2 regions of the Paraburkholderia sp. GAS206C genome follow, and region 2 is predicted to be linked to the other one. Evidence: predicted binding sites of a transcription regulator. Region 2 holds the regulator's gene; the other holds the start of a gene.
The links. Region 2 encodes FliA, which starts transcription of late flagellar genes. Its sites were predicted from a motif close to CTAAAGTTTNNNNNNNNNNNGCCGNTA; they were not measured.

Region 1 (15,300 bases), on a different contig from region 2:
GAGCGCACACGGCGCGATGGTGCAGCTCGACGCCGCAGAGCATCAGCAAGGCGGTTGGGCATTGGGCGAGGACGAGTATCTGCGCGTGTGCGCGGCGCTGTCGATTCTCGATGCGCAACTGTCCGCCGCTTCGCTCGAAACGATTGCACGCGCCGAAGCCCGCATGGTGGAAGGTCTGATGAGAGCGGGCCGGAAAGAAGCGGTCGCCGAAGCGCCGACCACCGTCTGCTAGGACCGCGGCCGGAGTTGGGTTGCGCCGGGTGCGTTGTAGCAACCGGTTCGCGAGCGACTGCAGGCCGCGCGAGGGCTCAAGCCGGAGCCCGCGCGCGCAACAAGCTCGCTCAGAACTGGTAATTGATCGACAGATCCAGCACCCCGTTCGACGAGCGCTGAGTGACAGGACTATGCGCCGCGCTGCCGACCAGTTGCTCCAGCGCAAAGTCGCACGCCGCAAACCAGTGCTTCTGGAAGAACCAGATCGCACTGACGCCGAAACCCGCCGACTTCAGACCCGCACTCGCGTGATAGTACGAGTACTGGGATTCGGCGGCCTGCTGCTGGTCGATGCCGAACCAGGCGTTCATGTATTTGGAATCGGCGAAGGTCAGACTCGGCCCTGCAAACCAGAAGAACGTCTTCGAACTGCCGGGCAGCGGCATATAAGCGCCGACGTCGCCGATCCAGCCATTCGAACCGCCGAAGCTGCGGCGGATATCGGCGCGCAGCACCATCGGGAAACTCTTCGATATGACGTAGTCGCCGGCCAGTTTCAGTTCCGGGGCGGGGTTGATGTTGCCGAGACCGTGCAGATGCTCGTCGTCGTCCTGACCGCGCCGTCCCAGGTCATAGGCAACCGCAAGGCTGATCCGCCAGTTCTGGCCTTGTGCCACATTGGCGCCGAAGCCTTCGCCGGTCGAAGCAAAATACAGATCGCTATAGCGGATGTCGATGCTCGGGCCGCCCTCGAAGTGATATCGATCGGCGCCGTCATAGCGCGGCTGGAAGGCGCCGGCGATACCGACCGCCGCTTGCCACGTGGGAATTTCCGGTTCCATCAATTTTTCCAGCGGCACCCCCGCCGAATATTGCCATTCCTGCAGAGGCGCCGGCGTTTGAGCTTTGGCTGGCGTCGCGATCACGCTCATGCCGGCGACAGTGGCAGCAACCAGCCATGGCGTTGCGGCCGCTTTTTTGTTGGAACGGCTCCGGGCCGCCCGCGTTATATGTCCGTTCGACACCCATCCTCCGATCGCGCTGGTCGCGAATGAATTGACTGGCCGCTTTCCAGATCCCGCGAGGCTGTATCGATTGCCACGCAGCCATGCCTGGGCATGTAATTCTTTCAGCGGCTGGTACATATGAGTTGGCCGATGGCGGCATTTGATGTCGCCGCTGGCCGAACTTGCCGGCTGCGACGACTTCTGGCCCCATCCTGCCAATATCTGCAAGGCTCGACGAGTGCAATATCCGGGCCTGATCGAAACGTCGAGCGGTCGAGCCCGTCGATTTGCGTCGCTCCCTCAGTGAGTCAAAGTCTTCGCCAGTTGCTCGCGCAGAAATGCGGTGAATGACTGGATCGTAATCGAGCTTTGCCGATGCTGCGGATAGACTGCAAAAAGCGCGGTTGCACGCGGCAGAAACGGCTCCAGTACGGGGACGAGCTGACCGGCCTTAAGCGCGGCGGAGACGATGAAATCCGGCAGGCGCGCAATGCCGAGCCCCGCGAGCGCCGCATCGCGGATCAATTCACCGTTGTTGGCACGCAGCGGTCCGTGCACCTCCACGGCCTTGTGTGCGCCGTCCAGCACGAACTCCCAGCTCGCTGGGCCGCCGTGTCCATACAGAAGACAGGCATGCCGCTCGAGCTCGGCCGGCGCGGCGGGCGTACCGCGCCGGCGCAGGTACTGCGGGCTGCAGCAGACCACCATCCGGACTTCCGCGAGCTTTTGCGCGATCAGCGTCGAATCGGCCAGCGTGCCGATGCGGATTGCCATGTCGAACCCCTCGCCCACCACGTCGACGGTGCGATCGCTCAACTCCATGTCGAAGCGCACGTCTGAATGTTTCTTCAGGAACATCGCTACCAGCGGCGACAGATGGACCATGCCGAACGACATCGGCGCACTCACCCGCAGCAGCCCATGAGGTGACGCCCGCCGCAGCGACATGGCCTGCTCGGCTTCTTGCACCTCACCGAGAATGCGTTTGGCCCGCTCGTAGAACTCCTGGCCGAGTTCGGTGACGGCAAGCTTGCGCGTGTTGCGGATCAGGAGCCGCACGCCGAGTGCCTCTTCGAGCGCCATGACGCGGCGACTGACGAACTGCTTCGACAGCGACAGCCGGTTGGCTGCGGTAGTGAAGTTGTGCGCGTCAACCGTGGCGACGAAAATCCGCATGTCATCGAGTTGCATTGGCTCGCTCCTGGGTGTTGATCATGGTCGCCCGTCCGTGGTGTCGCCCGCCGCCTCATTGTCAACCATTGCGAGACAGTGTTTCTGATTACGTCACGATTATAAGCACATTGATTGACGTAAACTGCTCTGCATGGATCACGGACGACACCCCTCTCCGGATCGCACATCAAGGAGAAAGAACATGCTCGACATTAGACACGCCAATCAACGCGGCCGCGCGGAGCACGGCTGGCTTAGTTCGCGTCATACGTTTTCCTTTGCCAACTATCACGACCCGAAGCAGAACGGCTTTTCGGATCTGCTGGTGATCAACGACGACCGCGTCGCGCCGTCGAAAGGCTTCGGCACGCATCCGCACCGCGACATGGAAATCTTCTCGTACGTGCTGGAAGGTGCGCTGGAACATAAGGACACGATGGGCACCGGCTCGGTGATCGTTCCCGGCGACATCCAGTTGATGAGCGCGGGCACGGGCGTCGCCCATAGCGAGTACAACCACTCGCGGAGCGACTCTGTGCACTTCCTGCAGATCTGGATTGCACCGGCGCTCAAGGGCACGCCGCCGCGTTATCAGCAGAGCCGTTTCGGCGACGCGGAAAAGCGCGGTGCGCTGCGCCTCGTGATCTCGCCCGATGGTGCGAACGAGTCGCTGGTGGTGCAGCAGGACACGCGCGTTTATGCCGGACTGTTCGACGGCGACGAGAGCGCCCGGCTGGAACTGGCGGCTGACCGGTATGCGTATGTCCACGTGGCGCGCGGCAGCGTCGACGTGAACGGTCAGACGCTCGGTGAAGGCGACGGTGCGCGGGTCCGCAATGAACAGGTTCTGACGTTCTCACAGGGTCACGACGCCGAAGTACTGGTGTTCGATCTGCGTAACATCGAGATGTCGGAACTCTGGTCCTGAGCGCTGCGCGGCGAACGCACGAATTGCATCCGTTATTACCTGCTGTTCCCGTCATGGCGGCATATTTGACTGAACTACGATGGTTCTGTGGCTTCCATGAAGCTACGTCCAGTACGTGGGCCTGATCGTGTCAATATGCCGCCGCCTGACGGGAAGAGTTGATCGATACGGGGATGCAGTCTGCACGCCGCTTGATAAAGGATCGGCCGTGGATATCATGAAAATTGCCAGAGCAGCGGGTTTGCAGATTCTGCTAGATGCTCGGATTGGCCGTGAAACCTATCACAGCGTGAGTGGATCGCTGCTTTCGTTGCAGCGCTTCGCAGAGGCGGTTTGCGCCGCTCAGGCGGATGAGTTTGCGCAGCAGCAGGAAGCGTCGGCAGCACACGAAGCATAAACAGCCAGGGTGGCGATCTCGCATCGCCGCCCTGGGTTTTAGACGCATTTACGGGGCGCTGACCTTGCCGGTTTGCTCCTTCGTCAGCGCTGCGGGCAACACCCCGCTCGCGGCCGCTGCTTCGTCGACCGTGGTACGGCCACCGTCGCGGAAAAACGCCTGCACCGCAGCGTTGTTCAACACGAGAATGCTGATGCGGCGGTTGGTCGGTTCGTCGGCGACGTTTCTGTCCAACGGCAACACGTCAGCCAGTCCGCGCACCTGCAACAGTTTGTCCTCCCTTAAGCCCCCTGCTACCAGCGCGCGCCTTGCGGCGTTGGCGCGGTCGCTGGAAAGCTCCCAGTTCGAATAGCCGGCGGTGCCGCCCGAGTAAGGCACGGCATCTGTATGGCCGGCAATCGACACGCGATTGTCCACGTCGTTGAGCGACGCGCCGATCTGCTGCAGAATCGTCAGCGCGTAGTCCTCCAGTTTCGAACTACCCGAGGCGAACATCGGCCGCTTCAGCGAATCGACGATCTCGATGCGCAAACCTTCGTCGGTGATCGACAGACGAATCTGCTCCTTGTAGGCGCGCAACGATGGCGTCTGTTCGATCAACGCACCGATTTTCGCCTTGAGCTGCGCGAGCCGCTGCGCATCCATCTGCATGGCGGGCGGGCTGACCGTAGGCGGGGCGGGCTGGACCTGACTCTTGTGCGCCACGCCTGGCCGGCTGTCCGAGGCGTCGCGTCCGCCGCCTTGCACCACGCTCGGCCGCGCCGCACCGGTGCCTTCCTTGCCGCCCAGCAAGGTGGAAAGCGGCGTGTTGAAGTAATCCTCGATGCCCTCTTTGTCGTACTGCGAGGTCGAGCCCAGCAGCCACATCAGCAGAAAAAACGCCATCATGGCCGTCACGAAGTCGGCATAGGCGATCTTCCAAGCACCGCCGTGATGGGCCTCGTGTGCCGCACCCTTGCGCAGACGCCGCACCACGATGGGCGCCGACGCTTCCCCCGCGCTACCGCCCGACCGGTTCTCAGCCATGACTCGTCTCCCTCATCCTGGTCAGGCCGCCTTGGGCATTTTGGTGGCGCGCACCGCGTCTTCGAGCTCCTTGAAGCTCGGCCGGTCCGCGGTAAACAGCACCTTGCGGCCGAACTCCACCGCAACGGGCGGCGCGTAGCCGCTCATCGAGGCGAGCAACACAGCCTTGACACACTGAAACGGTTTGGCGGCGGCGCGACCCTTGGCATTGAGCAGGTCGGCGAGCGGCCCGATGAATCCGTACGCGAGCAGAATGCCAAGGAAAGTGCCCACCAGCGCACCGGCGATCATCTCCCCAAGCACCGCGGGTGCGGCTCCCACCGAGCCCATCGTATGCACCACGCCCATCACCGCGGCGACAATGCCGAACGCCGGCAAGCCGTCGGCCATCTTCTGGATCGCATTGGCCGCGACGGAGGCCTCCGCGTGATGCGTCTCCAGTTCCTCGTCCATCAGGTCCTGCATTTCGAGCGCGTTCACGTTACCGCTCGACATCATGCGCAGATAGTCGACGATAAAGTCGAGCAGATGATGGTCCTGCAGAACATGCGAATACTTCTGGAACAGCGCACTTTGTTCGGGCGCCTCGACATCCGCCTCGAGGGACATCATGCCTTCCTTGCGTGCCTTCTGGAGCAGTTCAAACAGCAGCGCGATCAGTTCGAGATATTTCTCTTTCGTATAACCGCCGCCCTTGAAGCAGGTAGGCAAACTCTTGAGCGTCTTTCTCAGCGTCGTGACCGGATTGCTGACGACAAACGCCCCTATCGCCGCACCGAAAATACACAGGAGTTCGAATGGTTGAACCAGGGCAGGAAGATGTCCTCCTACGCCGATAAAACTACCGATCACCGACCCCAACACCAATACCCATCCGATCGCAACAAACATGGCCTCTCCGTTTCAAACGCGGATTTAAACTGCTGCACTTCCACGCCGGACCAGTTCGTTCAGCGTAGCGGTGCCCCTCTCGATAATCCGCACCGGAGCAGGCGCGCGTGGCTGCGCCTCTCCGGAGAGATTCTATGTTCTTGATTGGTGCAAACCTGATTGACCTGCGCCGAGTGCATGTAACGGCGCATTTCCGGTTTGCTTGAACCCAGGCTTTCCCCGCGCAGGAGAAATGTTCCACCCGGTTAATAGCTCTGTTTTCGGCAGCGCAGCGAATTTCTTAAGCGATAAATTTATCGATCGCGCCCAGGCCTTGTGCGGCTTTGGTTTCTTTTTTTAATCGGTAAATATGGCCTTTATGGCGCAAACGTTTGGTGTTCGCGAATGGCGAATCAAACATCAACTCGTAACCGCTCCGGAAAATTCTGCCAGCACGCGTTCGCGTATTGCGGGCTTGATATTGGAGTGCTCCATATTGCCGCGATAATGCGCGACCACACGCGGATTCATCACGCGGAACCACAGCGGCGGCACATAAGCCACCATGATCATCGTTGCGTAACCGGACGGTAATTGCGGTGCGCCTTCGAAGTGACGCAGTGCCTGAAACGAGCGCGTCGGATTGGCATGATGATCCGCATGGCGTTGCAATTGGTAAAGAAACAGGTTGGTGACGACGCGATTGCTGTTCCATGAATGCTCAGGGCGGCAGCGTTCGTATTTGCCGTTCGGCAACTGCTTGCGGCCTAATCCGTAGTGCTCGAGATAATTGACCACTTCGAGCAGCGAGGCGCCGTATATCGCCTGGATCAGCAGGAACGGAATCACGACCTTGCCGAATAGAACAATCATCGCGCCCCATAGCACTGCGGTCATCGCCCATGCATGCAATACCTCGTTGCGCCAGCTCCACGACGAATGATCGCTGCGCGTGAGCCGCTCTTTTTCGAGCCGCCACGCCGATGCGATGCTGCCGAACACCGTGCGCGGCAGGAACGCCCAGAAGGACTCGCCATAGCGTGCGCTGGCGGGATCGGGCGGCGTCGCCACCCGCACGTGATGGCCGCGGTTGTGTTCGACGAAGAAGTGTCCATAGGCGACCGGCGCCAGCGTGACCTTCGCCAGCCAGCGCTCGAAGTGGTCGGTCTTGTGACCGAGTTCGTGAGCAGTATTGATCGATGCGCCGGTCGCCGAACCGAGCGAGAGCGCAAACCCCAGGTAGTCGTACCAGGCGAGCGCATGGGTTCCGACGATCCACACTGCGCCGAAGAACGAGACGTATTCGATGAAGGTCGCGAGGTAAACGATGCGCCGGTAATAGCGCTCGCGCTCGAGCACGGGCGCCACTTCCTCAGGCGGATTGCTGGGGTCGTCGCCGATCGCGTAGTCGAGCACCGGGATAATGCCGAACACAAAGATCGGACCAAACCACCAGAAGATATGCCAGCCCGTGAGCAGCGCAAGAGTGGCCGCGTGCAGCGGCAACGTGATGGTCAGCGCACCGAGCAGCCAAAGGTAGCGCTTGCCGTCGACCCAACGCGCGGGCGCCGTTTGCGAAGAGGCCATCTCTGTCTCCTTTTATGTTGCCCTTCGTCCTTAAGACCACTCGCACGCGTTGAAATGCGCACGGTTGGCTGCCGCGAAAGGTCTGCTCCGATTCACAGATTTATATGGTGAGACGAGCCACTTCGCCAAGAATTGAATCCAGGCGGCGAGCTCCAAACAAAGCAGCGCGGGCCGCGCCCGTGAGGGCCTGCGTCAAGCGTGTGAATGAAACGGGTGTATAGATGCGCCGATGGAGTTCAAGCGCCACCGGCTTCGATGCGGGAACCGAAAACAATGAAGCCCGCACAAAGGCGGGCTTCATTGCAAGGCAACAACTGGCAGCAGGCTTTCGTCAGTCCAATCAGGACCGCCTGCCGCTCACGAGGAAAACTTAGGCCTCCGCAAGCGCCGCAGCTTCCTCGACTTCCACTTCGTCATCCGCGCTATTGCGAATCAGGTGATCGAAGGCGGAGAGCGATGCTTTCGCGCCCTCGCCCACGGCGATGACGATCTGCTTGAACGGCACCGTCGTCACATCGCCGGCCGCGAACACGCCCGGCACCGATGTCGCGCCGCGCGCATCGACGACGATCTCGCCGTGCTTCGACAGTTCGACCGTGCCCTTCAACCATTCGGTATTCGGCACGAGACCGATCTGCACGAACACGCCTTCCAGTTCGACCTGCTTCGTTTCACCCGAGCGCAAATCCTTGTAGACGAGCCCGTTGACCTTCTTGCCGTCGCCGGTGATCTCGGTGGTCTGCGCCTGCGTCACGATCGTCACGTTAGCGAGGCTGCGCAGCTTGCGTTGCAGCACTTCATCAGCCCGCAGTTGCGCGCCGAATTCGATCAGCGTGACTTCGCGCACGAGGCCGGCCAGATCGATTGCCGCTTCCACGCCCGAGTTGCCGCCACCGATCACCGCGACGCGCTTGCCTTTGAACAGCGGGCCATCGCAGTGCGGGCAGTAAGCCACGCCATGATTGCGATATTCGCGCTCGCCCGGCACGTTGATTTCGCGCCAGCGCGCACCGGTGGCGAGCACGATCGTCTTCGCCTTCAGCACCGCGCCGCTCGCCAGACGTACCTCATTGATGCGGCCCGGAACCAGTGCTTCAGCACGCTGCACGTCCATGATGTCCACTTCATAGCTCTTCACGTGCTGTTCGAGCGCCGTGGCAAACTTCGGTCCTTCGGTCTCCTGAACGGAGACGAAATTTTCGATCGCGAGCGTGTCGAGCACCTGGCCGCCGAAGCGTTCCGCAACCACGCCCGTCTTGATGCCCTTGCGTGCCGAGTAAATCGCTGCCGCAGCGCCCGCGGGGCCGCCACCGACGATCAGTACATCGAACACCGGCTTCTTCGCCAGTTCCTTGGCCGCACGCGCACCTGCGCCGGTATCGAGTTTGGCGAGAATTTCCTTTACGCCGCTACGGCCCTGGCCGAACACTTCGCCGTTCAGGAACATCGTCGGCACGGCCATGATCTGGCGCGCTTCCACTTCGTTCGGGAATACCCCGCCGTCAATCGCCACGTGGCGGATGCGCGGGTTGATCAGCGCCATCACGTTCAGCGCCTGCACGACTTCCGGGCAGTTCTGGCAGGTCAGCGAGAAATACGTTTCAAACTGATAGTCGCCGTCGAGCTCGCGGATCTGTTCGATCACCGCGTCGTCGAGCTTGACCGGGTGGCCGCCCACCTGCAGCAGCGCCAGCACCAGCGACGTAAATTCATGTCCCATCGGGATGCCGGCAAAGCGGATGCCCGTGTCCTTGCCCGGCTCGCCGATCGAGAACGAAGGCTTGCGCTCCGCGTCGCCGCGCCGCTCGATCACGCTGACGCGCGCCGACAGCGTCGCGATGTCGTTCAGCAGTGCGAGCAGTTCCTGCGATTTGGCGCTGTCGTCGAGCGAGGCCACGATCTCGATCGGCCGGCTGACCTTTTCCAGGTACGATTTCAACTGAGTCTTGAGATTGGCATCCAGCATGGCTATTCGAATTCCGTGACGAGGGTTGGGCTCCGGGCGCCACCCACATTGCGTGGCGAGGAGCCGTGCGGGCCGTATGCACATGAAGCTGCATTGCGCGTGATACCGTCCGCACGGAGAAACGCCAGCGAGTGGCGTGTACTGCGATGAAGCCGAGCTAAGCGGGAGCGCTTAGATCTTGCCGACCAGGTCGAGCGACGGGGTCAGCGTTTCAGCGCCCGGCGTCCACTTGGCGGGGCACACTTCACCCGGATGCGCTGCGATGTATTGCGCAGCCTGCACCTTGCGTAGCAGTTCGCCGGCATCACGGCCAATGCCGTTGTCGTGGATTTCGCACAGCTTGATCTCGCCTTCCGGGTTGATCACGAAGGTGCCGCGCAGCGCCAGGCCTTCTTCTTCGATCAGCACGTCGAAGTTGCGCGAGATGGCCAGTGTCGGATCGGCGATCATCGGATACTTGATCTTCTGGATCGTGTCCGACGTGTCGTGCCATGCCTTGTGGGTGAAGTGCGTATCGGTCGACACGCTGTAGATCTCGACGCCGAGCTTCTGGAATTCGGCATAACGATCGGCCAGGTCGCCCAGTTCGGTCGGGCAAACAAACGTGAAGTCAGCCGGGTAGAACACGACGACCGACCACTTGCCCTTCAGGGTTTCGTCGGTAACGGTCTGGAAGTCGCCATTGTGGTAAGCGGTTGCCTTGAAAGGTTTGATCTGGCTGTTGATGATCGGCATCTGATGCGTCCTCTTTTGGTACGTGGTTGAGAAAGTGATGACAGTATGTCTGGATCCACTTAATAGAAAAAGTTGATTGTTTAAATCGTCATCATTGGATTTGACTATTTCTCCTTCTGGGAGAAATCCCGACTCCGGATGCCGGCTTTGGCCGTCTTCGGCAATACTTCTACTTTTCTACTTTTTCCTCGCAAACGGACCGCGATGACCGACACCCAGAAACGCCCCGGCTTCATCGGCTGGTTGCCCTATATCGTCGCGGCGACCTTCTTCATGGAGTATCTGGACACCACGGTGATCGCCACCGCCCTGCCGCAGATGGCGCGTTCGTTCGGCGTGGGTCCGAACAGCCTCAGCCTCGGCATGACGGCCTACATGCTGGCGCTGGCGATTTTCATCCCGGTAAGCGGCTGGGTTGCCGATCGGTGCGGGTCGCGCACGGTCTTCTTTAGCGCGATCGGCGTGTTTACGGTCGCGTCGGTGTTGTGCGGGATGTCGCAAAACGTGACGGAATTCACCGCCGCGCGTCTGTTGCAAGGGATGGGCGGCGCGATGATGGTCCCGGTCGGCCGGCTGATCGTGGTGCGCAGCACCGAGAAAAGCCGCCTGATGCAGGCCATCTCGACCATTACGTGGCCGGCGATCGTCGCGCCGGTGGTCGGGCCGCCGATCGGCGGCTTCATCACCACCTATGCGAACTGGCGCTGGATCTTTCTGCTGAACGTGCCGTTCGGCATCGCGGTGATGGCGGCAGTGGTCGCACTGGTGCCCAACCTGAAAGGCAGCGAGCGCCGCCCGCTCGATGTCGTCGGCCTGCTGCTGAGCGGCGCCACCCTTACTTCGATCCTGTACGGCGCCGAACTCGCCAGCCAGCCCGGCGAAAATCCGTGGATAGCAGGCGCCCTCGTGGCAGCGGGTCTGGTGATCGGGTTCGTGGCATTCCGGCATGCACAGCGCCATCCGCATCCGCTGATCGACGTCTCGACGCTCAGGATTCCCACTTTCTCGGTGACGGTGATAACCGGTTCGTTCACACGTATCGGCATCGGCGCGGTGCCGTATCTGATGCCGCTGCTGTTCCAGATCGGCTTCGGTCTGTCCGCGTTCAAGTCGGGGCTATTGCTGCTGGCGAGCGCGCTCGGCAACCTGGGTATGAAGGCGTTGACCACGCGCATCCTGCAGCGCTATGGCTTCCGGATGGTGTCGATCGTCGACGTCGCCGCAGCAGGCGTCTTCATTATCGCCTGCGGCCTGCTGACGCCACAGGCACCGCTCGCCTGGGTACTGATCGTGATATTCGGATATGGCGTGGCGCGCTCGATGCAGTTCACGACGCTCGCCACCCTCGCCTACGCAGACGTCGCCCAGCCGCAGATGAGCGCGGCGAGCACGCTGTGGAGCGCGGCGGCGCAAATGACCATCGGGCTGGGCATTGCCTTCGGCGCGGTGGCGTTGCGCGGTGCCGCCGTGTTCAACGGCGAGACCTCAGGGCATGTCTTTACGCTCGATGACTTCCGCATCGCCTTTCTCTGCGCCGGATTGGTGACGCTCGCGTCGGTGTGGGGTTACTGGCAGCTGGAACACAACGCGGGGCAGAGCGTCGGCGGAGGCTCGCGGCGCCAGGACGCTTCCTGAGCGCGATCAATAGCGTGGACGGGAGCCAGGCAGAAGCCTGTCACCGCGCCCGACCTGTCACATCCCCGCAACGTTGGACGGTTAGTTTGCTTGCACTACTCGAAATCACTCGAAACCGTCCTCCCAATGACATCGCCGTCAGAGCGTCCCCGACAGTCGCGCGGCAGTTCCTTCAAGGCCGCTTACATGAGTGCGGTGTTGAATGCCGTGCTGATGGCCATGCAGATTGTCATTGGCCTGTTCGCGCATTCCGACGGCCTGGTGGCTGACGGTATCCATACGCTCAGCGATCTCGCCGCCGACGGCGTCGTCATCGCCGTGCTGTTTCTCGGCGCGGCTGCGGCCTCCGGCCAACGCGCTTCGAGCAGCGACGGCGGCTTCCATGCGTCGCTTGCGACGCTTGTCATCGGCGTGCTGCTGATCGGCACCGCCGGCGAGATGCTATGGCATAGCATCGGACCCGCCACGATTCTCACTGTCAGCACCAGCGTGCGTGCGAGCGCGCTGGTGGTCGCGGTCTTCGTCATGTTCGCCAAGGAAACGCTGTTCCGCTATATGCGGTCAGTAGCTCAACGAACACATTCTGGCGTTCTGCTTGCCAGTGCCTGGCACGCCAGACTCGACGCGGTATCGGCGCTGGTTGCCGTGATGGGCATTCTCGGCAGCATGGCCGGCCTGCCGATGCTCGATCACGTCGCGGCCGGTGTGATCGGCCTGATGATCCTGCGCATGGGTTACAACAACTGCTGGTCGGCGCTGAAGGACCTGGCCGCCCGGCCACTCGGCAACACTGCCGGCCAATGACAGCGACAGAGGCAAGCGCCGATGCCTCGCAAGCAGGCACACGAGCAAACGCCGCTTGACTGGCCCTGCCGTTTGTGATCCTATTACGCCCATGTTCGCCGCACAGACCCTGCTATCCCTCCTACTACTAGCCCGCTCTACCGGGCTAGGTCTGCTGCTACGCGCTTCCCGCATCTAACGCATCTGAAGCGCAGTTAATTCCCAAGTTTTGCTGACCTTGCCCCGGTTGCCCAACCGGCGGCCGTGCTTCGTTCCGTTCCTTTGCGTCTCCCGTTTTTCGAACCCACGAGCCCATCATGCTGAAAAATCCTGCTACCAAGTACCGCCCGTTCACCCCCGTCAACTTGCCGGATCGCACCTGGCCGTCGCGCACCATCACGCACCCGCCGATCTGGATGAGCACCGACCTGCGCGACGGCAATCAGGCACTGTTCGAGCCGATGAACGCGCAACGCAAGATGCGCATGTTCAAGACGCTGGTGCAGATTGGCTTCAAGGAAATCGAAGTGGCGTTTCCGTCGGCGTCCGAAACCGACTTCAATTTCGTACGCGAACTGATCGAGGGCGGCCACATTCCGGATGACGTCACGATCGAAGTGTTGACCCAGGCGCGCGACGACCTGATCGAGCGCACCTTCGAATCGCTGCGCGGCGTGCCGCGTGCGATCGTGCATCTGTATAACGCCACCGCGCCGGAATTCCGCAAGATCGTGTTCGGGCTCGACCGTAACGGTGTCAAGCAACTGGCCGTGAACGCGGCGCGCACCATGAAGCGTCTCGTGGATGCCACCCCGGAGACGGCTTTCACGCTGCAGTACAGCCCGGAAACCTTCACCGCCACCGAACTCGATTTCGCCAAGGAAGTGTGCGATGCCGTGTTCGATGTCTGGCAGCCGACGCCCGAGCGCAAAGCCATCGTCAACCTGCCGGCCACGGTGGAAGTCGGCACGCCGAATTTCTACGCGGACCAGATCGAGTGGATGCACCGCAATCTGGCGCGGCGTGACTCGCTGCTGCTTTCGGTTCACCCGCACAACGATCGCGGCACCGCAGTCGCCGCGGCTGAACTGGCCGTCATGGCCGGCGCCGACCGCGTCGAAGGTTGTCTCTTCGGTAATGGTGAACGCACCGGCAACGTCGACCTCGTGACGCTGGCGATCAATCTTTACACCCAGGGCGTCGACCCGGGACTCGATTTCTCGCACATCAACGAAGTCGCGCGCACCGCCGAGGAATGCACGCAATTGCCGGTGCATCCGCGTCACCCGTATGTCGGCGATCTGGTGTTCACCGCCTTCTCGGGATCGCACCAGGATGCGATCAAGAAAGGCTTCGCCGTGCAGAAGGATGACGCGCTGTGGGAAATGCCTTATCTGCCGATCGACCCGCGCGATCTGGGCCGCACTTACGATTCGATCATTCGGGTCAACAGCCAGTCCGGTAAAGGCGGCATTGCTTATCTGCTCGAACAGACACATGGCGTTGTGTTGCCGCGGCGTCTGCAGGTCGACTTCAGCTCGGCCGTCCAGCAACTCACCGACGATAGCGGCCAGGAAGTCACCGCACAGCAGATCTGGGAAGTGTTCCAGGATGAGTACGTGCGCGGTGAGACGCCGCTGCGTTACATCGGCCATGCGCTGTCAGAAGAAGGCGGGCGCGAGCGCATCAAGCTGACGGTGGAGATAGCCGGTAAGCGCACCGTGCTGGCAGGCGAAGGCAACGGCCCGCTCGACGCGTTGATGCATGCGCTGCGCACCCCTGTGCGGATCCAGCACTACGAAGAACGTGCGCTTACTCAGGGCGCGGACGCGAAGGCAATCGCGATTGCCGAAATGGCCGGTGCGCAGGTAGTGGGCAGCGCGTTCGGCGTGGGCATCGATGCGAATCTGATTACCGCTTCGATCCGCGCCGTAATCAGCGGCATCAATCGTGCGTATGCCCGTTCGGATGCTGATGCGCAAGCGCATTTCTTCGATGCAGTGCTGCGCGAAGTGGCGGACGACGAGCGCAGCAAGGCTCTGCAGGCGGGGTAAAGCAACGGGGGACGGGAAAGCGGGAAAGCGAGTCCCCTAAGCGTACTCGCGCTCCCGCATCCACTTCGTCATGATCCATTTGTCGCCGCCCAACACGGGCGCGCCGCCATGCAAGGTCAGCGGATCGAGTTGCCGCAAGCCGTTCAGATAACGGAAGTACACCGCCCCACCCTGCCTGCCGGTAACCGATAAACCTGCCTCAGGGAAAATGGTCTCGCCACCATCCGGCACGTCGTTGAGATAAACGATTAGCGTCGCCACACGCTGGCCGCCGCGTGCGGTATGCACCGCGCTGCCCGGTTGATCGGGCGGAAAATAGTCGAAATGCGGACGGTATTCGCCGCTGGTGTTGTAATGCAGAATCTGCAGTCCCTCGCCGTTCTCCACCGGCCAGTTCATCAGGCTGGAAATCCGCTGGTCGAGACGCTCGATGAGCGCGTCCTCGCCGCGTTGAAACCAGATACCCTCGCTGGTGCGATTGCGGATCACGTCTTCTTGCCCGGTGTCCGGATTGACCGTGGTCGAGCGTTTGAGACGATGCCGCGAACGCTCCATCATCTCGGTGCACTCTTCAGGCGAAAGCACGTCGGCAAAGACGACCACTTGGGGCCGCTCGCAACGCATCACCACTTTCACATCGCGATCGTACGCGCGGATCAGATTGCCGCTTGCCACGGGTAATGCGTCGTACTGGTACGTGCCTTGTACCGCTTTGACGAGGCTCGCTTCGGTGCCTGCGGTTGCCACGATGCCGCCCGGCGTTCTTGCCTGATCAGCGGAGCCGAAGCCACTCGGGCCGTTTGCTGCGTCCGATCCGCTTGCCACGCCCACGGCGCCCGCGGCATTAGCCGTTGCGGTGACCACACCGCCAACATTTGCGGAGCTCACCGCGCGCTGCACCGCACTGCTAGCGGAGAACTGATCGA
Region 2 (15,300 bases):
TACCGTATGATCTTGGATAAATGCGAGCGCACGTGCGATGCACGGGCCGTATCGCAGTTGACCGGGAGGAGTGTGGCTATGCTGAGTCGTGTACGCCGCGCCGTCGTCATGACAGCGCTCGGATTGTCCTGCGTGGTGCCCGCCGTTCAGTCCGCTTACGCGGCGCTGGGCGGGAGTCCGATGACGCCGCCCGCCGGCGCGTCCGTCAGTTCCCAGACCGTTTCCCCTGTCGCCGTTCTACACGCCGCATCCGGCGCCGCCTCCGCAGCCAGCAGCAGTTCTTCATACACCGTACGGCAGACGACCTACGGCAGCGGTACGGTCGTGCGCGAGTATCTCGCCGCGGACGGCACCGTCTTCGGCCTCGGCTGGAACGGACCGCAAATGCCTGATCTGAACAATCTGCTGGGTACTTATTTCCCGCAATACCTGGCCGGTGTCGAGGCCGTGCGCGCGGTGCGCGGCGGCCACGGTCCGGTCGCGGTCGAGCAGAGCGGCCTGGTGGTCCATTCCGGTGGCCATATGGGCGCATTCTCGGGTGATGCATGGCTGCCGCAGGCGCTGCCTGCCGGCGTCAGCGGTTCCGACATCCACTGACAGTGACGGACGGGAGACGAGACATGCAATTTGCAGCAAAGCTCAGAGGGTGGGCGCAGGTCGCGGTGACGGTCGCGTTGGTGTCGCTGGTTGCCGCGTGCGGCGGAGGCGGTGGCAGCAACAACAGTTCCAGTTCGTCGAGTGCGAATAACGGCTCGTTGCCGGCCAGCCCGACCGCACAGCCGGTTGCGGCGACTGCGGCGAACACCGCCGCGATCACGGTGAGCACGGGCGTGGCGAACGTCATCAACATTCCGACGGTGAGCGTCACGGTTTGCGTGCCAGGGACGAGTACCTGTCAGACCATTCCAAATGTGCAGGTGGATACCGGTTCGTATGGGCTGCGGATCGCCAGCGGCGTGTTGAGCGTTGCGCTGCCTGACGCTGCTATCCCCAGCGGTGCGTCCGGCACGCTGGCTGAATGCACGAATTTCGCGGATGGCTTTTCGTGGGGCTCGGTACGCACGGCAACCGTAACAATTGGCGGCGAGACCACGACCGCCGGCATTCCGGTCCAGGTGCTGGGTGACCTGAACAACAGTGTGCCGACAGGCTGCGCCAACGGCTCCGAAGAGAACACTCCCAGCGCGCTTGGCGCCAATGGCATTCTTGGCATTGGCAACGCACCTTACGATTGCGGCGCGACCTGCGCGAGTTCGACGACCTTTGCCCAGTTCAGCAACTATTACGCGTGTACGACCTCAAGCTCGAGCTGCACGACCGCTCAGGTGCCGACGGGCGACCAGGTGGCGAACCCGGTCGCACACTTCCCCACCGACAACAACGGCGTGATTGTCGAGATGGCGCCCGTTTCGAACAACGGAGCCGGATCAGCCACCGGTACGCTGGTGTTCGGCATCGGCACGCAGTCGAACAACGCGCTCGCGGCGGCGAAGACCTTCACGACCGATGCCTTCGGTGACCTTAACAACAGCACGTTCAACGGCAGCACGTTGTCGGCCTTCTTCGATTCCGGCTCGAACGCTTACTTCTTCACCGACAGCACCCTGGCGTTGTGCGGCAGCAATTTCAGCGGCTTCTACTGCCCTTCGACGGCGCAGACGCGCACGGTCACCGTGGTTGGCCTGAACGGCGTCTCCGCTGCGGCTAACGTCGGGATCCTGAGCGCGTCGACGTTGTTCAGCAACGGCAACAACTACGCCTTCAACGATCTCGCTGGCCAGATCGGCACCTCGGGTAGCTTCGACATCGGCCTGCCGTTCTTCTACGGCCGTTATATGTACTTCGGCATCGACCAGACTGCGAGCGGCGGCCAGGCACCTTACGTCGGCTACTGATCCAGGGTCCACCGCGACCCGTTCCGCCCGTTCCACGCCTCCCGGCCCCGGAACGGGCGGCCCTCGGCGGCAGCGCGCCCGGCTCCTCGCCCGGCCCCTCCCGGTCCCGCCCGTAGCGGCCCCCCGCGCCGCTCCATCTCCCGAAATACCCCCGTTTCCCCGTCCTTATCCGCCGATCATGGCTTGAGTTCTGCAGGAATAATCGCTCTCACTGGAATTGGGCATGGTGCCTCGACCGTCTGGAGAGCTGCGTGGCAGGGGAAAGCGACCTCGAAAAAACAGAAGACGCCACCCCCCGGCGCCTGGAGAAGGCACGGGAGGAAGGGCAGATCGTTCGTTCGCGGGAACTGGTCTCGTTTGCCTTGCTGTCGGCCGGTTTCTATGGCGTCTGGGCGTTGTCGGGGAGCATCGGCGATCACCTCGGATCGATGCTGCGCGGCGCGCTCATGTTCAACCACGACAGCGTCTTCGAAACCCGGCGCATGCTGATCGGCGCAAGCGTCGACGGCATGCAGGCGCTCCGCGCGCTGGTGCCGATCCTCGCCCTGACCGGCGGCGCCGCGTTGCTCTCGCCGCTCGCGCTGGGCGGCTGGCACGTCTCCTCAGGGGCGCTCCAACCCAAATTCAGCCGGCTCGATCCGATGGCCGGCCTTGGCCGGATCTTTTCCATCAACGGGCCGATCCAGCTCGGCATGTCGCTCGCCAAGACCATCGTCGTGGGCGGGGTGGGGGGCGTCTCGGTCTGGAACCGCCGCGAGGAGATCCTCGCGCTCGCGACCCAGCCGCTCACCGTGGCGCTCGCCAATGCGGCGCACCTGATCGCCGTGTGCTGCGGCATGACGGTCGCCGGCATGTTCCTCGTGGCAGCGCTCGATGTCCCGTATCAGATCTGGAATTACCACAAGAAACTCCGGATGACGAAGGAAGAAGTGAAGCGCGAACACCGCGAAAACGAAGGCGATCCGCAACTCAAGGCCCGCATCCGGGCGCAGCAGCGCGCAGCCGCGCGGCGCCGGATGATGTCCAAGATACCGACGGCCGACGTGGTCGTGACCAACCCGACGCACTTCGCGGTCGCGCTGCAGTACAGCGACGGCGAGATGCGCGCGCCGCGCGTCGTCGCCAAAGGGGTGAACCTCGTCGCCGCGCGGATTCGCCAGCTTGCTGTGGAGAACAACGTGCCGCTGCTCGAAGCCCCGCCACTGGCGCGGGCGCTGTATCACAACGTCGACCTCGACCGCGAAATTCCGGGCCAGTTGTATGGCGCGGTCGCGGAAGTGCTCGCATGGGTCTATCAATTGCGCCGCTTCAAGACCGAAGGCGGCGTGGTGCCGGTTGCCCCGACCGAACTCGAAGTTCCCGCCGATCTGGACCAGGGTCCGGTATCCGACGAAGAGGCGGATCGGGAAGCCGCCGAAGCGCTTAACGAAGACGACAAGGCATCTGGAGCCTCCGCATGAACGCACGCGCCGGTTTCCTGTCCCGACGGCCGGACTCGCTGAGCAACACCAACCTGCGGGCACTCGCAGGGCCGGTGCTGATCTGCATGATCCTCGGCATGATGATCCTGCCGTTGCCGCCGTTCCTGCTGGATCTGCTGTTCACCTTCAACATCGCGCTGTCCGTGATGGTGCTGCTGGTGAGCATGTACACGATGAAGCCGCTCGACTTCGCCGCATTCCCGAGCGTGCTGCTGTTCTCGACGCTGCTGCGCCTCTCGCTGAACGTGGCCTCCACCCGGGTCGTGCTGCTCGAAGGCCACACCGGCCCGGCTGCCGCTGGACAGGTGATCGAGTCGTTCGGCCAGTTCCTCGTCGGCGGCAACTTCGCGGTCGGGATCGTGGTGTTCATCATCCTGATGGTGATCAACTTCATGGTGATCACCAAGGGTGCGGGCCGGATCGCCGAAGTGTCCGCGCGCTTCACACTCGATGCGATGCCCGGCAAGCAGATGGCGATCGACGCCGACCTGAACGCCGGCATCATCAACGAAGACGCGGCGCGCCGCCGCCGCCTCGAAGTCGCGCAGGAAGCCGAGTTCTACGGCTCGATGGATGGCGCCAGCAAGTTCGTGCGCGGCGATGCGATCGCCGGCCTGCTGATCATGGTGATCAACATCATCGGCGGGCTGATCGTCGGCGTGGTCCAGCACAACATGGACTTCGCCGCCGCCGCCAAGAACTACACGCTGCTAACCATCGGTGACGGCCTCGTCGCGCAGATCCCGTCGCTGGTGATCTCGACCGCCGCCGGCGTGATCGTGTCGCGCGTGGCCACCAACGAAGACATCGGCACACAGCTGACCGGGCAGTTGTTCACGAACCCGCGCGTGCTGATCATCACGGGCTGCATTCTGGTGCTGATGGGCTTGATCCCGGGCATGCCGCACTTCGCCTTCCTGCTGCTGGGCGGTGGTTTGATCCAGCTTGGCCGGATGATGAAGAAGCGCGCGACGGAAGCGAAGAGCACCGCGGCCCTCGCCACAGTGGCGCCGGCGGCGCTCACGCCGACCGAAAACACCGAGGCAAGCTGGGACGACGTGACGATGATCGACACGCTCGGTCTCGAAGTCGGCTACCGGCTGATTCCGCTCGTCGACAAGAATTCGGACGGCGAACTGCTCAAGCGGATCAAGAGCATCCGCAAGAAGTTCGCGCAGGAAATCGGCTTCCTGCCGCCGGTGATCCACATCCGCGACAACCTGGAACTGCGCCCCAATGGTTACCGGATTGCGCTGAAGGGAGTCGAGGTCGGCGTCGGCGAGGCCTATCCGGGCCAGTGGCTGGCCATCAATCCGGGGCAGGTGAGCGCGGCGCTGCCGGGCACGCCGACTCAGGATCCGGCGTTCGGCCTGCCGGCCATCTGGATCGACACCAATCTGCGCGAGCAGGCCCAGGTGTACGGCTATACCGTGGTGGATTCGAGCACCGTGGTCGCGACGCACCTGAATCACCTAGTGGTCACGCACGCCTCCGAGCTGCTCGGCCGCCGCGAAATCCAGGCGCTGATCGAGCGGATGCAGAAGGACACGCCGTCGCTGGTCGACGATCTGATTCCGAAGGCGCTTTCGCTCACCACGCTGCAGAAGGTGCTGCAGAACCTGCTGGAAGAAGGTGTGCCGATCCGCGACCTGCGCACGATCCTCGAAGCGCTGTCCGAGCACACGCCGAAGGTTACCGACGCGCACGAGCTGACGGCAGCCGTGCGTCTGGCGCTGGGCCGCGCGATCACGCAACAGTGGTTCCCAGGCACCGGCGACATGCAGGTCATGGGCCTCGACTCAAACCTCGAACGGGTGCTCTCGCAGGCGCTTTCGACTGGGGCAAACCCTGGTCTCGAACCGGGTCTCGCACACACCCTGATGACCGAGACGCAACAGGCCATGACGCGCCAGCAGAACCTCGGGCTCGCGCCGGTGTTGCTGGTGCAGCATGCGTTGCGGCCGATGCTGGCGCGCTTCCTGCGCCGCAACCTGCCGCAGCTGAAGGTGCTGTCGTATGCGGAGGTGCCCGACACCCGCAACGTCAAGGTGGTGAATCTGATAGGCGGGAAAGGCTAACCCGCTCACGCTTCAGACCGGCGCCTCAGGCGCCGGTTTTCATTTGGGGACCCTTGCAGCGCGGCCCCGGCGTACTACCCATCACGCGAATTGCCTGCTTTTCCCTGTCTTTATCAAGCGATGGTCTCTCGACATCTTTCGCAATAATCGATCTCAATGGAAAGCGGTATGTCGCCGGTCCGTCAACCTCATCGGGGGTCCAGCTTGAACATTCGTAAATTTGTCGGTGCTACCAGTCGTGACGCGCTACGCCTCGTTCGTGAGGCGTTGGGCCCAGACGCGGTCGTGCTGTCGAACCGCACGATCGAAGACGGCACCGTCGAGATCGTGGCGCTCGCCGATAGCGAGCTCGCGGCAATCGCTCCGAAGGCGCGTAACGGCGCGAACAACGGCAGCAGCGCAAACAGCGCGGCCCCTGCGATGAGCCCGGCAGCACCGGCACCGCGCAGCACGCCGATGATGCAGTCCAATCCGTACGCGAGCGGCATGCCGGACGTGTTTTCGTCGGTGTTCGGCGCAAGCCCGGAAGCCGGCACGGAGAGCATGTCGGTCAGCAACGCGCCGGCACAGGCCGCTGCACCCGCACAGGCAGCCGTAACGGAAGAGCCGGCCACGGCCTCGCCGTACGCTTCGTCGGCTCAGGCCGCACCGCTCGCGCCGCAGGCTCAAGCCGCTCACGCGCCGCAAAGCACACCTTCGATGCAAGCCGCACCGCAGGCGCAGATGCCGCAGATGCCGCGCTCGGGCGACGACATCCGCGCCGACGTGCTGAAAGCCGCCGGCGTCCCGGCGCCGCAGTTTATGCCGTTCACGCCGGCCACCCCGCGCACGATGGCGGAAACGAATCCCTGGCTGATCGACCACGCCCGCAATATCGCCGGCAAGCAACAAGGCGCCTACAGCGCACGGCCTTCGTCGATGACACCGGCCGCCGCGATGGCCAAGGGCCTCGGCGCACCGGTCGACATCCAGGTCGGCACGCGTCAGCCGTCGAACCTCGCCGACACGCCCGACTGGGCCCGCGAAGCTGCACAACTCGCCGCGCGCCGCGCTAGCAGGAAGCCGAGCCCGGCCACTCCAGCGGACGACGCACGTGCCGCAGCCAGCACCACCGCCAGCGTCACCGAAGCGATCAAGGCTCGCATGGAGCAGGTCGTCAACGAAACGGTGATGAGCGAGCTCTCCTCGATGCGCGGCATGATGGAGGAACACTTCGCCGGTCTCCTGTGGGCCGACCGCCAGCGTCGCAGCCCGACGCGCGCCTCGCTCACCAAGCACCTGTTCGCCGCCGGTTTCTCCGCGCAACTGGTGCAGATGATGGTCGACAACCTGCCGCCCGAGATCGACAACATGGAAGGCGGGATGGACTGGGTGCGCAACGTGCTCGAGTCGAACCTGCCGATCATGGAAAACGAAGACGCGCTGATGGAGCGCGGCGGCGTGTTCGCCCTGATGGGCCCGACGGGTGTCGGCAAGACCACGACCACGGCCAAGCTTGCCGCGCGTTGCGTGATGCGCTTCGGCGCCAGCAAGGTGGCACTCCTGACGACCGACAGCTACCGGATCGGCGGTCACGAACAACTGCGCATTTTCGGCAAGATCCTCGGCGTTTCGGTTCACGCGGTTAAGGACGGCGCTGATCTGCAACTGGCGCTCGCCGAGCTGCGCAACAAGCACATCGTGCTGATCGACACGATCGGCATGAGCCAGCGCGACCGCCTCGTCTCCGACCAGATCGCCATGCTGTGCCGCGCCGGACAACCGGTGCAGCGCCTGCTGCTGCTGAACGCAACGTGCCATGGCGACACGCTCAACGAAGTCGTGCAGGCCTACCAGCGCGGGCCGGATCAACAGCCGCTCGCCGGCTGCATCCTCACCAAGCTCGACGAAGCGACCAACCTGGGCGGCGTACTCGACACGGTGATCCGCTACAAGTTGCCGGTGCATTACGTCTCGACCGGGCAGAAGGTGCCCGAGAACCTGTACGTCGCAACCAAGAAATTCCTGATCAAGAGCGCTTTCTGCATTCCGCGCGACAGTTCGCCGTTCGTGCCGCAGGACGACGATATTCCGGCCTTGCTTTCGGCGCTCTCAGCACGCTCGACGGCCGAACTGCACGAGGTCCGCTTTGGATAAGGTCGTCTCGGATCAGGCAGAAGGACTGCGGCGCCTGCTGGCCCGCAGCGGTTCAAGAGTGCTGGCGGTAACGGGCGGTTCGACCAGCGTTGGATGTACCACGACCGTCGTCAATCTGGCGGCGGCACTCGTGGAGCAGGGCAAGGATGTACTCGTGATCGACGAGTGCCTTGGCGATTACTCGGTGGGCGCCATGCTCGGCGGCGTACAGGGGGCGGCCAACTTCGCCGCCGTGGTACGCGGCGAGATATCGCTCGACGCCGCCGTAGCGCGTCATGCACTGGGCTTTTCAGTGCTGAGCGCCTCGCGCAGCAATCGCGAAGGCTACACGGCGGCGCAACTGAGTGTGGTGCTGGACGGTCCCGCGGACATCGTGCTGATCGATGCGCAACTCGACCGGCTCGGTCAGCTCTCTGCGCTGGCGATGCAGGCGCACGACCTGTTGATCGTCACGCGCGTCGCTGCGCAGGCGATTACCGATGCGTATGCCTGCATGAAGCGGCTGCATTACGCGCACGGCATCGGGCAGTTCAGGGTGCTGGTGAACCATGTGCATAGCGTCACCGACGCGCACACCGCTTTTGAAAACCTCGCGGGGGTGGCGGGGCGTTATCTGACTGTGTCGCTGGAAGGCGCGGGCTGTATCGCCGCCGACCCGCGCATGGCCCGGGCGCTCGAACTGTCGCGCTGCGTGGTCGACGCGTTTCCGTCGACCCCTGCTGCGCGGGATTATCGGCACCTCGCCGCCGAATTGCAGTACTGGCCAATGCGGCCAGCGATGTCGTCACGTCACCAATGGGTGGCGCCGGCGGCAGTAACAGCGGCGCAACACGCCGACCAACCGTCTGTGCAGCACGCCTGAAGGGCGGGGCGCGGACAAGGGGAGCACGATGTACAACGCTCAGGGAAAGATTTCCCAAGCCGAGGTTCTGACCAAATACGCACCGCTGGTGCGGCGGCTCGGCTTGCAGCTGGTAGCGAAGATGCCGGCGAGTGTCGATCTCGACGATCTGATTCAGGCCGGCATGATCGGCCTGCTCGATGCTGCGAGTCGCTACAAGGAAGACCAGGGCGCGCAGTTCGAAACGTATGCGAGCCAGCGGATCCGCGGCGCGATGCTCGACGAGTTGCGCAGCAACGACTGGCTGCCGCGCAGCCTGCGCCGCACCTCGCGTGAGGTGGAGACGGCCGTGCATCAGGTCGAACAGACACTCGGCCGTTCGGCGAGCGAGACGGAGATTGCCGGTCACCTCAAGATGCCGCTCGACGAGTATCAGGCGATGCTGCAGGACCTGCATGGCAGCCAGCTGATCTACTACGAAGACTTCGATCGCTCCGCCGACGACGAGCCGTTCCTCGACCGCTACTGCGTCGATCATTCGGACCCGCTCTCGGCACTGCTCGACGAAAGCCTGCGCTCGGCGCTGGTCGAAGCGATCGAGCGTCTGCCGGAACGCGAAAAGCTGTTGATGTCGCTCTACTACGAACGCGGCATGAATCTGCGCGAGATCGGTGCGGTGATGGAAGTTAGCGAATCGCGGGTTTGCCAGCTGCATAGCCAGGCGGTTGCACGGCTGCGCACGCGCCTGCGCGAGATGGCCTGGGCCAAGGCTGAAGCGGAGTAACACCACGGCGGCCGGCGGTTCACCGTCGTTGCCCACCGCTCATGATTCAAGCGCAATGAACGCCGTCCCGATGTATAGGGACGGCGCTTTTTTTTGCTGAGAGGAAAGCAGGAAAAGCGCGGCAAGCGCAGGTGGCGGACAGGCGCCAAACGGCAGGCTGCGCCGAGTTGGTCTGAAAACGGTCAGACCGACTCAGCGAGCATTCAGGACAGACTGGATTGGAGTTCGATGAGCGGGGGAGCGTCCGGAATTACAGGCCGCCGAACCCTGGCACTCGTCCATCCGGCCCATACAGCGAGGGCTTTTTCGGACGCACCTGCAGCACCTCGAGGGCGCGCTGGTTGTATTCCATGCGGGTGCGGATCAGCACACCGTTGGTCTTGTTGGAGCGGCGTGCGCGCTCTACCGATTGCTGCAGCAACGACCACTGCTCGGCGAGCTTCGGGTCGCGCCCGGCGGCTAGCTCGATGCCGTTCCAGCCGGCCGGCAGACCCATTTCGGCGAGCTGCGCGTCGCGGATCTTCTCGAGCGAGGCCAGCTTGCCGACCAGTTCGGTTTTCTTTTCGACAACCGGCCGCAACATCTCGGCCGGTTCCACCTGGGTTAGCGCTTTCTGCTCGATAGCCAGAACAGAAGCAAATTCTTCGATGGTCGAGTACTCATCGATCACAGTGGCAAGCAGCGCGTCTTTCATCACAAGTCGCTCTCACGGCGCCCGCACAAAGCGTGCGGGCCGGGTTTCAAGGTGACGCCTCGCGGCGTCCAACCTCAATTGCCGGTCGCCGGGGCTCTCGTTTGCAACAAACTGCGCGTCGTGTCGAGCACGCCGTCAGCAATCTTGCCCGGATCGATCGTCAGCGTGCCGTTCTTGATGGCCTGCTTGATCGATTCGACGTGAGCGGTGTCGATGTCTGCCGAACCCGATGCTGCCAGGCTGCGCAGGCTGGACGACAGGCCCGACAGGCTCACATTCGCGTCGCCACCCGAGCCGGTGGCGGCTTGCGCGGCGGCTGCCGCGCTTTGGGCGGTCGAAGCCGCCGGGGCCGAGCTGTCCTGCTGGGTACGCGTTGCCGCGCTGCCCGTCAGACTGTCCGGCATGCTATTGGTGGTGGAATCGATTTTCACGATTGGCTTCCTGAACTATTTGATTCTTTTAACGGCATTCAAGAAACCAAACTTTAGCTCAATCGATGTATCCGTTTGTAACGGCCCCACCGGCCGCCTTCTTCCCCCAAAACCCTTTGAACGCCACTGTCACGGGCGCCATTTTCAGGTTCAGATCCCGGGTATCTACATCTGGATCTGGACCGTCGAACTGTCCTTCACGATTCCCATCAGGATCTGCCCGGTTGAGGTTTTCACCCTGACTGGTTGCCCTGGCGTCGCATTGCTGAGCGCGCTGCCTTCCGACGAAATCGAGAAGCCCTCGCCCTGCGCCACCACCCGCACACTCTGTCCGGCCGTCACCTGGGCGGCGCTCTTCAGCATGTCCTGACGCAGCGGAAAGCCCATACTCACGCGCATCAACGTGACCGAACCGACTGCCTGTGACGGCACGGTGACGATCGACGCCGGCAGCATGGTCAGGTCGCCGTCGCGGGGAACCAGATCGGCGTCGGAAATCACCTCGCCAGGCATCATTGCCCGCGCGGCGACGTAGTAAGTCGCATGGATCGAGACTTTCGCCTGCAGCCAGACCGTCCATGGGTGGCCACTCGTGCAGCGCACCGCCACCGTCGTGCGGCCCCACAGGCGCGCGCCGGGCGGCATGAACGCCTGCAGCGTGTCGCAGGCGGCAAGCCCGCGCGGGAAAGCCTGGGCAACGCTCAGTTCGACCTGGCCCGGCAGGCCATTGGCCTGCTGTTTGAGAAAGTCCAGCGCGGCGGTGTGGATCAGCTGGCCGTCTTCCTGACCTTCGGGCACGGGCTGGCTGGCCTGAGCCGGCTGCGATGCCTGAATTGCGGCAGCAGTCTGGACCGGTTGAACCCTGGAGGCGGCCACCACCGGCTTGGGCGCCGGTTGCGGCGTCTGCGCTCGCTGCAGCGCCTGAACGGCCTGAGCCGCCTGAGCCTGTTGCAGCGCCTGAATTGCCTGCGCGCGCTGCGCGGCTTCCGCCAGCGCCTGCGCCTGATTCTTTACGGGGAGTGTCGTTTGAGCCGGCGCGGCAGCAACGTGAGGCGCCGGATTGCGGCCTGCCGCGCTCGCGCCCAGTTCGGGCGGCTCGCCGCGCGAAGCGAGGCTGTCGATTTCGACGCTGCTCGCAGCGGTCACGGCGGGTGCCACGGCCGGTACGCCGACAGGTGCGGCAGCCGGGGCGGCATTCACGGGCCGCAGTGCGGCGCCGTACGTCGCACGCGCCGGCATCGACGTGACGACCACCGGCACGACCTGGCTCGCGGCGAGCGCGGGATTCATATTGACGCGGGTAAGGCTGGCCGTATTCGCCGGGCTGGCTTGCTGGATGACCGTCGTGTTCGCCGGAACATTTGGCGCGCCGGACGCGGATGCCTCATCGGTACCCGGAATCACAATGGCACCGCTCGCGTTCGACAGCCTGGTAAAGCGATCGGTCGCTTGCGGCGTCGAAGACTGCGCAGGCGGTGCGAGCGTCGCCGCGAACTGCGGGTTGATCGTCCGCGGGCTGGCATTGCTGGAAGTCGCCATCGCGGTCATGCGCGCGAGATCGGCGGGGTTCTGTTCGCCCGGACCGGGAATCACGATCGGGCCGCTGGCCTCCTGGGCCAATGCCGCAGACGCACACCACGCACCCGCCACGGCACACACCAGCCAGGCGGCAGTGTGTCGTGCAACGATGCGGCGCCGCGGCGGCAGCACATCGAGAGTGGATCGGGCCATCGTGCATCTCCAGCGTGAGGCAAGGGTACGAGTTGCATTCTAGTGACGCGGCTCCTGGCGCAAACGTTGAATAGAGGCGACCTTCCCCGGTTATTCAGAAGATTGCCGCTTGCCTGCCCCGCCTAAGATGCATCTCATGCAAAAAGCCCTTTTGGGTCGCCGCAGATGTTGTGCTCCCTGATCGAGCGCCAGACGCGGGAACGTTATCCGGAGATTTTTCATGCTAGATAAACTCGATGCCGAATTCGCCTTTGGCCGTCAGGCGCTCGATGTCCGCTCTTACCGGCAGGAACTGCTGTCGTCGAACATTGCGAACGCCGACACGCCGAACTACAAGGCGCGTGACGTCGATTTCTCGTCGACGCTCGCGGGCGCTCTGAGAAAGACGGACGGCAGCAGCACCGGCACCGGCGCATCGAACAACTCGACGCTGGCGATGGCGCAACCTGCTGGCGTGACGAGCGGCATGACGATGGCCTCGACCGAACCGGGCCATATGGCCGGCAAGGCAAGCCTGATTGCGACCGGCGGTCCGAGCGACGACTACGGCCAATTGCAGTACCGCATTCCGACGCAACCCTCGCTCGACGGCAACACGGTGGACCTCGACGCGGAACGCGTGCAGTTCGCCGATAACTCGCTGCACTTCGAGTCGGCCATGACGGAAGTTTCGAATCAGATCAAATCGATGCTGTCGGTGATCACGTCGGGCTCCTGATGGAGTCCAGACGCGACGACCGGCGCACATGCTGGATGTAACCGCTAAAAACCACGCCCACGGGAAACAATCAAGCCGGAACCTGCCGGCAGGAGAGGTCGGAGAAGCTATGCCATCCCTGATGAATATTTTCAATGTCGCCGGTTCGGCCATGTCGGCCGAATCGCAGCGGCTCAACGTGACGGCGTCGAACCTGGCGAACGCCGACAGCACGACGGGTCCTGACGGCCAGCCGTACAAGGCCAAGCAGGTCGTGTTCGCGGTCAACCCGATCGGCGGCGCGCGCACCGCATCCGGCCAGCAGGTGGGCGGCGTGCAGGTGACCGGGGTGGTCGACGATCCGACGCCGATGAAGCAGACCTACGACCCGGGCAACCCCGCGGCCGACGCGAACGGCTACGTCACGATGCCGAACGTCGATCCGGTGGAAGAAATGGTCAACATGATCTCGGCGTCGCGCGCTTACCAGGCGAACGTCGAAACCTTGAACACAGCGAAGCAGTTGATGCTGAAAACACTCACGATCGGAACCTGAGGAGCGCCTCCTTGACTACTTCAACCACCATCGGCGGCAGCGGGACCCAGGTCTCGCAGACGCTGCTCGATACCATGAACGGCACTGGCTCGGCGAGCAGTGCGTCGAGCAGCAGCTCGAGCAGCTCGGCGACCTCGGGTGCGAATCTGCAAAGCACCTTCCTGCAGCTGCTGATTACGCAGATGCAGAACCAGGATCCGACCAATCCGATGGACAGCTCGCAGATGACCTCGCAGCTCGCGCAGATCGACACCGTGACGGGCATCAGCCAGTTGAACACGTCGCTCAGCTCGCTGGCGACGCAGCTCAACGCAGGCCAGACCTCGCAGGCTGCACTGCTGATCGGTTCCAGCGTGCTGGCCCCAGGCAATTCCATTTCGGTGACCTCCGGCAAGGCGACCGAATTCGGCGTGCAGCTGGCCTCGGCGGCGTCGGACATGAAGGTCAACGTCGTGAACTCGGCAGGCCAGATCGTCAACACGCTCGATCTGGGCGCGCAACCGGCCGGTACTGTGCCGGTGACGTGGACCCCGGTCGATTCGACGGGTGCCGCACTGCCGACGGGCACCTACACGATCACCGCCACCGGCACGATCAACGGTGCTGCAGGCGTGGGCACGACCCTGACCCCGGGTACCGTGGAAAGCGTCGTACAGGGTACCGGCGGCGCACCGAGTCTCGTGCTGTCGAATGGCAATACGGTCGCCCTGACTTCGGTCGCGGCAGTCCTCTAAGCAATCAGTTCAACCAAATTTAGACATTTCCCGGAACGGAGAATACGTCATGGGTTATCAGCAGGGTTTGAGCGGCCTCGGGGCTGCATCGAGCGATCTCGACGTGATCGGCAACAACATTGCCAACTCGGATACGATCGGCTTCAAGAGCGGTACGGCAGTGTTCGCCGATATGTATGCGAACTCGGTTGCCACGGCCGTGAACAACCAGATCGGTATCGGCACGCAGCTCGCCGAAGTGCAGCAGCAGTTCTCGCAAGGCACGATCAACACGACCGGCCAGGCACTGGATGTCGCCATCAACGGCAACGGCTTTTTCCAGATGTCGAATAACGGCTCGCTCACGTATTCGCGCAACGGCGTGTTCCAGCTCAGCAACACGGGCAATATCGTGAACGCTCAAGGACTCGAGCTGATGGGCTATGCCGCGAATTCCAGCGGCATCATCAACAGCGCGCAAACGGTGCCGCTGACCGTGCCGACTACCAACATCGCACCGACGCAGACCACCACCATCACGGCGCAGCTCAACCTGGACGCTCAGGATTCGCTGATGCTCGGCACGCCGGCTGTGAATGTGACCACGACCGGGACGCTGGCGAGCAGCGGTGCGACGATTACGACCGCTTCGGCTGGATCGAATAACGACGACTACACGATTACCTTTACGAGCCCGACGGCGTACACGGTAACCGACGCCGACAACGCCGCTAACGACAGCAGCGGAACCTACACGGCAGGCACCGCCATTACCCTGGGCAATGGCCAGACGGTCACGCTGACGGGTACGGCAGCAGCCGGCGACACGGTAGCGGTTACGCCGACCCCAACCACTTTCGACGCAAGCAACTCGTCGACCTACAACTACTCGACTTCGACCCAGGTGTACGACTCGCTGGGCGGCTCGCAGACGGTCAACATGTACTTCGCCAAGACCGGCTCCGGCGCATGGGACGTCTACGCAGGCGTCGCAGGCGGCACGGCAAGTCTGGTCGGCACGGCAAGTTTCAACACCTCCGGCGCGCTGACCGGCATCACGAGTGTCGCGTCTACGACCGCGTCGGACTCAATCGCCTTCACGATTCCGAACACCGACGGTTCCGGCACGCCGCAGGCGCTGACGCTGGATCTCGCCGGCACGACCCAGTACGGCAGCACCGACGGCGTCAACAACCTGCAGCAGAACGGTTTTGCCGCCGGCCAGCTGACGAGCTTCACGGTCGGCACGACCGGCATTCTCAC

Region 1: motA (flagellar motor stator protein MotA) is a predicted target of FliA. The motif match lies at 5,816-5,842, and genes of this name have one in related genera.

What each region holds. Positions count from the first base shown of each region.
Region 1 is NZ_JBNDKR010000014.1:89,668-104,967, forward strand. It holds gene P3T20_RS32870 (hypothetical protein) at 1-232, shown strand, start outside; gene P3T20_RS32875 (MipA/OmpV family protein) at 342-1,145, opposite strand; gene P3T20_RS32880 (LysR family transcriptional regulator) at 1,521-2,411, opposite strand; gene P3T20_RS32885 (pirin family protein) at 2,596-3,321, shown strand; gene P3T20_RS32890 (hypothetical protein) at 3,539-3,718, shown strand; gene motB (flagellar motor protein MotB) at 3,767-4,744, opposite strand; gene motA (flagellar motor stator protein MotA) at 4,766-5,635, opposite strand; gene P3T20_RS32905 (alkane 1-monooxygenase) at 6,035-7,201, opposite strand; gene ahpF (alkyl hydroperoxide reductase subunit F) at 7,572-9,167, opposite strand; gene ahpC (alkyl hydroperoxide reductase subunit C) at 9,339-9,902, opposite strand; gene P3T20_RS32920 (MFS transporter) at 10,107-11,537, shown strand; gene P3T20_RS32925 (cation diffusion facilitator family transporter) at 11,724-12,341, shown strand; gene leuA (2-isopropylmalate synthase) at 12,638-14,374, shown strand; gene P3T20_RS32935 (2OG-Fe(II) oxygenase) at 14,411-15,300, opposite strand, start outside.
Region 2 is NZ_JBNDKR010000007.1:419,291-434,590, forward strand. It holds gene P3T20_RS21610 (DUF2844 domain-containing protein) at 79-597, shown strand; gene P3T20_RS21615 (DUF3443 domain-containing protein) at 621-1,895, shown strand; gene flhB (flagellar biosynthesis protein FlhB) at 2,147-3,355, shown strand; gene flhA (flagellar biosynthesis protein FlhA) at 3,352-5,454, shown strand; gene flhF (flagellar biosynthesis protein FlhF) at 5,659-7,590, shown strand; gene P3T20_RS21635 (MinD/ParA family ATP-binding protein) at 7,583-8,452, shown strand; gene P3T20_RS21640 (RNA polymerase sigma factor FliA) at 8,481-9,215, shown strand; gene P3T20_RS21645 (flagella synthesis protein FlgN) at 9,466-9,909, opposite strand; gene flgM (flagellar biosynthesis anti-sigma factor FlgM) at 9,984-10,340, opposite strand; gene flgA (flagellar basal body P-ring formation chaperone FlgA) at 10,506-12,071, opposite strand; gene flgB (flagellar basal body rod protein FlgB) at 12,292-12,789, shown strand; gene flgC (flagellar basal body rod protein FlgC) at 12,899-13,324, shown strand; gene P3T20_RS21670 (flagellar hook assembly protein FlgD) at 13,336-14,058, shown strand; gene P3T20_RS21675 (flagellar hook protein FlgE) at 14,108-15,300, shown strand, end outside.